Regions from separate parts of the Suipraeoptans intestinalis genome, predicted to be linked through region 2. Evidence: predicted binding sites of a transcription regulator. Region 2 holds the regulator's gene; the other holds the start of a gene.
What was found. Region 2 encodes NrdR, which represses ribonucleotide reductase genes. Its sites were predicted from a motif close to CACAANATNTTGTG; they were not measured.

Region 1 (4,306 bases), on a different contig from region 2:
TGTCTCCACGGCGCTTTTAATGATCAGACGGATGATTTCCTTGATGGGGATGACCCTTTTGGAAATCCGGCTGTCCTGAATGCAGTCCCGGTATTTTTCTTCCCACTCGTTTCCGTAGCAGTCTTCCAGACAATATCCTTTTATCGTCAGTACTTCATGGGGGCACAGCAAATACCAGTCGCCTTCTATATTGTCCCTCGCCTGCTGCCAGAAATAATCCGGATAGCAGACTGCGGGAAATACATCGTGCGCCTTCATACGGTCATCTCCGTTGTTGGTACGGAGATTCAGGAATTCGGGGAGATCCTTGTGCCAGGCATCCAGATACACTGCCACTGCCCCCTGACGCATCCCCAGCTGGTCTACCGCCACTGCCGTATCATTGGCCAGGCGGATCCAGCGGATCACGCCGCCTGCCGCCCCTTCAAATCCCCGAATGGCGCTGCCGCTGGCACGGACTTTTCCAAAATACATGCCCATGCCTCCGCCGAATTTGCTTACTTTGGCAAAATTGTCAATGCTCCTGTAGATCCCATCCAGACTGTCCGGCACGGTATCTATAAAGCAGGAGGACAACTGGTGATACGGTTTTCTTGCATTGGAAAGCGTCGGAGTGGCCATCGTCACCTGCAGCAGACTGAGCATATCATAAAACCGTCTGACCCAGCTGCTTCTTTGCTTTTCTTCTTTCATGGCAAGATGCATGGCGATTCCCATAAACATTTCCTGCGGAGATTCCATGGGAACTCCCTTTCCGGTACGGATCACATAACGGGAAAGCAGAAGCTCCAGTCCGGAATAATTCATTTTCTGATTCCGGGAATCCTCCAGCCAGGCTTCAAACTCCTGAATCTCCTCTCTGCTGTAGGCTTTCAGGATATAATCTCCATAAAGCCCTTCTTCCGTCAGATAGAGGATTTTTTCGTAGAAATTCTGAATATGGTATTTTTTCATCGTCCTTTCCAGTCCATGATGGAACTCTACCAGCCGAAGCCTTGCCGCTATCATCTCCCACCTGGGAGCCTCCTGGGTCGTCAGCTCCACCGCAGCCTTGATCAGCATGGTCAGCTTTTCCTCTTCGGAGGTGTCCGGCTTGCTGAAGGTATAAAACTTTCCATGCAAATGTTCCAGATCATACTCTTCTTCCACAAAATCCTTCTGGATCCGGGACAAGGCTTTCACCAGATCCGGACGATTCGGAAACTGCACCTCAAACTTCTGCCTTGTCTTCCGTTTCTTTGTCCTTTCCTCCCGGTAAAGGATATAGCTTTTCATCTCCTTGTAGTAATTCCCCTCCATCAGGGTCTGCTCTACATAATCCTGTATTTCTTCTACGGACACATACTCTCCTGCGCCCGCTTTTTCTCTGATCTTTCTCTCCACTCCCTGAAGCAGCTGTTCTCCCTCTTCTGCAGACAAAACCCCGCCCACACTGTGAAAAGCCAGGGCCATGGCGCGCTTGATCTTGGCGGCACAATACTCCTCCTGGTTTCCGTTTCTCTTCCCGATGATCATAATTTCCTCCACCCATATCTACTATTTATTGTTTTGCCTGTACATGATAGCACAATATATGGTTTGTTTCAACTGATTTTCATATTGGTTCCTATTCTTAAAATTCTTCTCATATCAGTCACCATCAGGCGTTTTACGAATCGGCTTTTTGTAAAAATCATTGTAGGCTTACTGGCGCAAATAGTGAATATTTCTTTCTTATCTTTGGGAGCACTGGTCGCAAAGAAATTTCTCATTCAAAAGAGTCTGTTTTCCTTCTATTTACATTAACCATTTCAAAATCGTATCTAATGCTAGTTTCGTATTTCCACATTGGCAGTGGTCTGATGCTTCTTCTTTCTCAGTAAACAATCGCAAACTTATGGATTTTGCATGAACCAGATTGTCAATTTCATCTTTATACAGATGCCAATCAATAAAGTGATCCCTCATTCCATGAAGAATTAAGATATCCTGATCGATCCGATCTGCGATATTAGTTATTTGGAAATCGTTTAGTTTGTTTATGTAGTCATAAGGACTTTTTGCACCATAGGCATACATCCCATGTTCAAATACCCATCTATAAAAAACATCCTTTTTCATTCTTTTACTTATCGCATAGTTTATTAAATGTTTCCCCTTGATCTTTAGAAGAAACTTAAAAAATATTTTCAGGCTCCTGTTCAAATCATATAAGGCTACATCCAAAAAATTCGGAAAAATAGACCATGCCACAATTTTCTTTATTCTTTTCTCAAATGCAGCGGCACGCGGTGCCAACATCCCACCTAAGGATACTCCCACTATTATCACATCTTCCAATCCGAAATAATCTAACAAAGCACCTACCGGCAACTCCCACCTATAAGTAAATTTAATACCCTGTTCTCTTAACACTCCGCCCTGTCCCGGCCCTTCAAACAAATACACATCGTATCCATATTTGGAAAAATATAGCATCGGAAAAAACAATTCTTCAAGATAACTATCATTTCCCCCGTGGAATATTATCGTACCTTTTTTCTCATTTTCACTTTTTGCATAAAGAACCGGAAGTTTCATATTTTCAAACGGAACATATTTTCTTACTACGTTTCCACCTTTAAAAAATTCATCGTAATATCCATAGAATAAGTCTTTCGCTTTTTTATAATACCTCAGTTTATCCGCATCGCTATCTGCCATAAAAAATTCACTCATACGATAATAAGCTATGGCATTTTTAATTCTTTCCTCTTTTAATGCTTTGTCGGCTAATTTAATTAATTCATTTTTCCAATCCAGGTTTGTCTTTATCTTTTCTGATATGCTTTTTATCTCATATAAATCTCCTCCATCCCAATTAATAAGTCTGTTTAGCTGAAAATTATAATTCACATTATCATTTAATTGATATAAACCTACATTAAATTTCAAAAAACCACCTCCTAAAATAATTATAGAACATGGTTTTCAAAGTAACTTCTATTAAAGCGCTATTTCTTGCGCTTTCAGAAATTCGGATAACGATATACCGAAAGCCTTCAAACAAGCATCCGCAAAATGGGATGAACTTGAAAATCCTGTCTCTATAGCGGCTTCTGTGATTCCTTTCTTCTTGCTTATGACATTCTCACAAACCTTCTCTAATTTCTTAATAAACAAATAGCTCTTCAAATCTATTCCCATCTCTTCCTTAAACAAGTGTAGAAACCTACTCTTACTTAAATACACTTTTTTCGCCATTCTCTCGTATATATCTTTTTCTATGACTTTGGAACTTTCTATAAAATCCAATGCAAAAACAATTCTTTCATCGTATGATTTATGTGTTATTTTTTCATATCCCAGTCTTTTCATTAGATAGTCATCTATTAAAGCGAGCTTTCCTTTATCTAGGATATACTCAATAAGATCCTGCTCCAGATCAGTATCTAATTTAGTAAATGATTTTTTTCTCAAGCAAGTATTGTCTATCAGCTTTGCCAGATCAGAAGTATCATCAATTAAAAAAACCAACATAACAGCATCCATGTCTCTTATTATGGAGTGCTTCACATTAGATTGGATAATAAGAGATTTCGAAATCACTATTTCCCCATTTAATGTGCACTTCATCTCCTCTGTGGAAATTATTATGTGTTTTGCAAGGTGTCTATGTTCTTTTGGATTCTTATACTTAGGACATATTACTGTTCTGTCATTTCTATACAAAATATTCTCCATCAATGATTGCCTCCTATCTCTTTCAATCACAGCTTTAATCGCGATATATAAATCCATTCCCTCAAAATCATACTTTTTTGATCCTTTATGGACCCCAAACTATCGTAGCATAAATCTTTTCTGTTTTTAAATATTCTGTAGTTATCCTTACTTTCTTCATGGCTTTCATTTTTTATCTGACTCCACTTTATTCTTTGTGAAAGGCGCTGTCAACGACAAAAGGACCTAAACACGGATGTTTAAGTCCTCTTTGAAGTCTTTTGATTTACCGGTTTCATTTCGGCTTCAGATTTGATGTGTATACAGAAACCTTCTCCCGGCCGCCTTGAAACTCCTACTGATTTGCCTTGTAGGCTTCCCCTGCCTGATAGACGGTAAATCCTCCCTCCTGCAGCACAGACACCGCTTTCTGCGGGTGGTCACTCTTCATCACAGCCGCCGCATCTCCGCCATTTGCGAAAGCATACATGTATTCAATATTGATCTGATTGTCCACCAGTCTGTGAATCGCCTTTGCCAGAGAGCCTGTCGCATGAGGTACACGAAGCGCCACCACTTCTGTAAGCATGGAGGTGATCCCTGCTTCTTTCAGCGCCTTTTTCCC
Region 2 (4,306 bases):
GATACGACCTGCAGAAGGCCATTCGAGAAGCATTGTTAAATAGAGGTCTTTATCGGACGGTCAGTACCGTATTGACCCAGGTGATCGTAGATCCCTATGACGAGGCTTTTTACACGCCTACAAAAGTGTTGGGACGTTATCTGAACGCAGAAGAGGCTGCAAAGGAGAGGAAGAAGGGAAATTATGTGGTGGAAGAGCCGGGAAAAGGTTTCCGCAGAATCGTGGCGGCCCCCAATCCGGTTGCCATTGTGGAGATTGATGCGATAAAAGCGCTCCTGGATGCAGATCAGGTGGTGATCGCAGCTGGAGGCGGAGGGATCCCTGTGCTGGAGCAGGAGCATCATCTGAAGGGAGCCAGCGCGGTAGTGGAGAAAGATCTGGCGGCCGGGAAGCTGGCGGAAGAGACGGATGCAGACGAACTGATTATCCTGACCAGCGTGGAAAAGGTAAAGATCCACATGGGGACAGACAGAGAGGAGCAGTTGGGGGAGATCAGCGTGGAGGAGGCGAAAGGCTATATGGAGGAAGGACACTTTGGAGTATATAATATGCTTCCGAAGTTTCGGGCGTCCATTTCCTTTTTGGAGAAACGGGAGGGAAGAAGGGCGATCATCACCTCCTTCGATCATGTAAAAGCTGCGATCCAGGGAAAAACAGGGACAAGGATCCTGTAAAAAGCCATCAAATATCAAACATGCCAGAAACATTGGAAATAATAGGATCAATCAGAAACCATCAGCAGTGAAGGCCTCTTTTGTCAGACGGAACCTGACGAAAGGAGTTCACCTCATAGGGCTGATGGTTCTGTTTTACAGGAAATTGTATGTGAGTATGAAAATCAAAGAAAATCCCTGCAAACACCCGGAAAAGTGCAGAGGAAGCCAGAGGGAAGGAAGCGGGGTGTCCGGAGCATCTCCGGGGAAGAAAAAGAGGTTGACAAGAAAAAAGAGAGGAAGTATGATTGTATCAACAAAGCAATACAATAAGACAATGCAAGAAACGAGCAGGAAGAGGGGTGTACAGATGATAGAAATCAAAAATCTGACGAAGGTGTATCGTCTGAACAAGAAGCAGATGATGGAGTTAAAGACGAAGGATCCTAAAAAGACGGCGGTAGGAAATCTGAGCTTTCAGGCGAAAGAGGGAGAGATCTATGGCCTTCTGGGACCAAACGGTGCGGGAAAGACGACCACGCTCCGCTGTATCGCCACCTTGATTCCTCCTACCGAAGGAGAGATTTATGTGAATGGATACGAGGTGCAGAAGGAGCCCAAGAAAGTCAGGACGCAGATTGGATTTCTGACCAGTGACATTAAACTGGATGAGCAGTTTACAGTAGATTATATGTTTGATTTTTTCGGACGGCTGCATGAAGTGGAAAAAGATACTCTTCAACAGAGAAAAGAGGAATTGTTTTCCTATTTTGGGATCGAAGGCTTTGCCCATAAGCAGATCAAGGAGCTTTCCACAGGAATGAAGCAGAAAGCAGCCATTGCAGTGAGTCTGGTACATGATCCCAGGATCGTTATTTTTGACGAACCTACCAACGGATTGGATATCATCACGGCAAGAGGGGTAACAGACTATCTGAAAAAGCTGCGGAATGAAGGAAAGCTGATCGTGGTTTCCACCCATATTATGTCGGAAGCACAAAAACTGTGTGACAGGATCGGAATCATTGTGGATGGAGAAATGGTGGCAGAAGGTACGGTGGCAGAACTTCTGCAACAGACCGGAGCACAGGATCTGGAAGACGCATTTTTTGAATTTTACAGGGAAAAGAAGGGGGAGTAGCGGCATGAAAGGAATCAGAGAAATATTCGGGAAAGAAATGGCGCGGATATTCAGGGACAAAAAAATGGTATTTTCTGTCTTTGTATTGCCGGTGGTGATCATGCTGGTTATTTTTTCGGTTGTGGGAATGATGGCGGAACGGAAGCAGAAAGACATCGAGGCACACAAATCCAGGATTTATACACTTCACGCGCCGACAGACTTTCAGCAACAGATGGAAGCGTCAGGATTTTTGGCCGAATATACACAGATGGAATCTGAAAAAGAATTTGAGGCGGCAAAGAAAAAGATCAAAGAGGGAGAGATCGATCTGATCGTAAGATTTTCCGATGGATTTGAAGAGCAGACAAAGGCTTACAAAGAAGGGGAGCCTCTTCCCTGGGTCAATACCTACGAAAATCCGTCAGAAGAATATTCGGCCAAGACGTCCTCCTTTGTGAAAACGATGCTGGAATCTTATCGTCAGACGCTTTTGGCAGAGCGAGTGGGAGATCTGAGGCAATTGACGGTTTTTGAAGTAAACACAGACAACTCTCAGATGTACATTCAGGATAAGGCGAAGGCGACAGGCAAGATGGCGGGAACCATGCTGCCCTACTTTGTAACCGTCTTTTTGTTTGCAGGGGCGATGGGAATCGGAACGGATATGATAGCAGGAGAGAAGGAAAGAGGAACCATGTACAGCCTTCTGGTGACGCCGATCCAGAGAAGCTCTATTGTACTGGGGAAGGTGTTTTCGCTTATGACGATCTCCGGAATTTCCGCAATTGTATATGTGACGGCCCTGGCAGTGGCGGCGAATACGATTTTTAAAGACAAGCTGTCGGGAGCAAACTTCCACCTGGATATTCAGGCGGGGCAGATCGCTATGCTGGGAGTACTGCTATTGTTTATGTCCTTCCTGTATTCTACCATCATTGCACTGATCTCTGTGTTTGCAAAGACGGTGAAAGAAGCAGGAACTTATATTATGCCGGCCTATATGCTAGTTTTGATCATCGGTCTGATCTCCATGTTTTCAACAGGAAAACCCCAGGAAAACCTCTGGTTTGTCCCGTTTTATAACAATGCCATGGCAATCCAGGGAATCATGAGTCAGGAGATCACCTTGTTCCAGTACGGGATCACGGTGGCGGAAACACTGGCATTGGGAGTGATTTTGACAGGGGTGATCGTGAAGGCATTTGAGAGTGAGAAGGTCATGTCTAAATAGGAGGATATTTGAAGGAAGAAAAACGGAAGGAACCGGAACTGTAAGGGACAATGGATTGACTTCACGAACCGGACAGGCTATACTGAAACCAACAAAATGAGAAGAGGTTAGACAACATGAAATGTCCTTATTGCAATCACCCGGATACAAAAGTAGTGGATTCCAGACCGACGGAGGACGGGAATTCCATCCGAAGACGGAGAGCCTGTGAAATCTGCAAAAAGAGGTTCACCACTTATGAAAAAGTGGAGACGATCCCACTCATCATTATCAAAAAGGATAATAACAGGGAACAGTATGATCGTGGCAAAATAGAAAACGGAGTGTTGCGCGCCTGTTATAAAAGGCCGATTTCAGCAGAAGCCATCAAGGCGGCAGTAGACCGGATCGAGACGCAGGTGTTCAGCCTGGAAGAAAAGGAAATTCCCAGCAACCGTATCGGTGAGATGGTCATGGAGGAGCTTAAGAGGCTGGATGAGGTGGCGTATGTGCGGTTTGCCTCTGTGTACAGAGAGTTTAAAGATGTGAATACCTTTATGGACGAGCTGAAGAAGATCTTGGGTTAAGACAGAAAAGAGTCGGTGAGAACCTCCTTGCTGCAAGGCTTGGGGCAGGTTCGGAACAGCCCTGGATCAAGCTCCGGAGCGGGCTTAACAAGTATTTGCGAATCCCGGAAAAAGGTGGTAGAATGATGAAAGAAGTGTACGATAAGGTATGCTTCTTTCTTTTTACTGTAAATGGAAAAGAGGCAAGGTGAATATAGATGAGAACATATAAACTGACGATTTCCTATGACGGAAGCAGGTTTCAAGGATGGCAGAGACAGTCTACCACGGACAATACCATCCAGTTTATCCTGGAGCGGAGCATCGGAAAGCTGGTGGGATATCGGGTGCATGTGGACGGCTCGGGACGAACGGATGCGGGCGTACACGCAAGAGGACAGGTGGCAAGTGTTCAGCTGGGCAGGCTGTATGACACGCAGGAATTCAGAGAATCCCTGAATCGTTACCTTCCGGAAGACATCCGGGTCATCAAGGTAGAGCTGATGAAAAACGGATTTCATGCCAGAAAAAGCGCAAAAGGAAAAAAGTACGAATATTATATTGACTGCAGGGAAAAGCCGGATGTATTTTCCCGAAGATATTGTTATCATTATCCGGAAAAGCTGGATATCCAGGCCATGCGAAAAGCGGCCTCCTATCTGATCGGGGCAAGAAATTTCACCAGTTTTACAGATGATAAGGATTGTAGCGATCCGGTCCGGCAGATTACTAACATCAAGATCCTGAGTTCGGG

Region 1: the regulator NrdR is predicted to act here: its motif matches at 1,566-1,579, upstream of SOW26_RS02090 (ribonucleoside-diphosphate reductase subunit alpha).

Annotation. Positions count from the first base shown of each region.
Region 1 is NZ_JAXFXH010000007.1:32,588-36,893, forward strand. It holds gene SOW26_RS02090 (ribonucleoside-diphosphate reductase subunit alpha) at 1-1,515, opposite strand, end outside; gene SOW26_RS02095 (alpha/beta fold hydrolase) at 1,777-2,913, opposite strand; gene SOW26_RS02100 (AraC family transcriptional regulator) at 2,965-3,702, opposite strand; gene SOW26_RS02105 (ACT domain-containing protein) at 4,037-4,306, opposite strand, start outside.
Region 2 is NZ_JAXFXH010000027.1:25,553-29,858, forward strand. It holds gene arcC (carbamate kinase) at 1-674, shown strand, start outside; gene SOW26_RS09370 (ABC transporter ATP-binding protein) at 1,024-1,794, shown strand; gene SOW26_RS09375 (ABC transporter permease) at 1,799-3,007, shown strand; gene nrdR (transcriptional regulator NrdR) at 3,124-3,573, shown strand; gene truA (tRNA pseudouridine(38-40) synthase TruA) at 3,771-4,306, shown strand, end outside.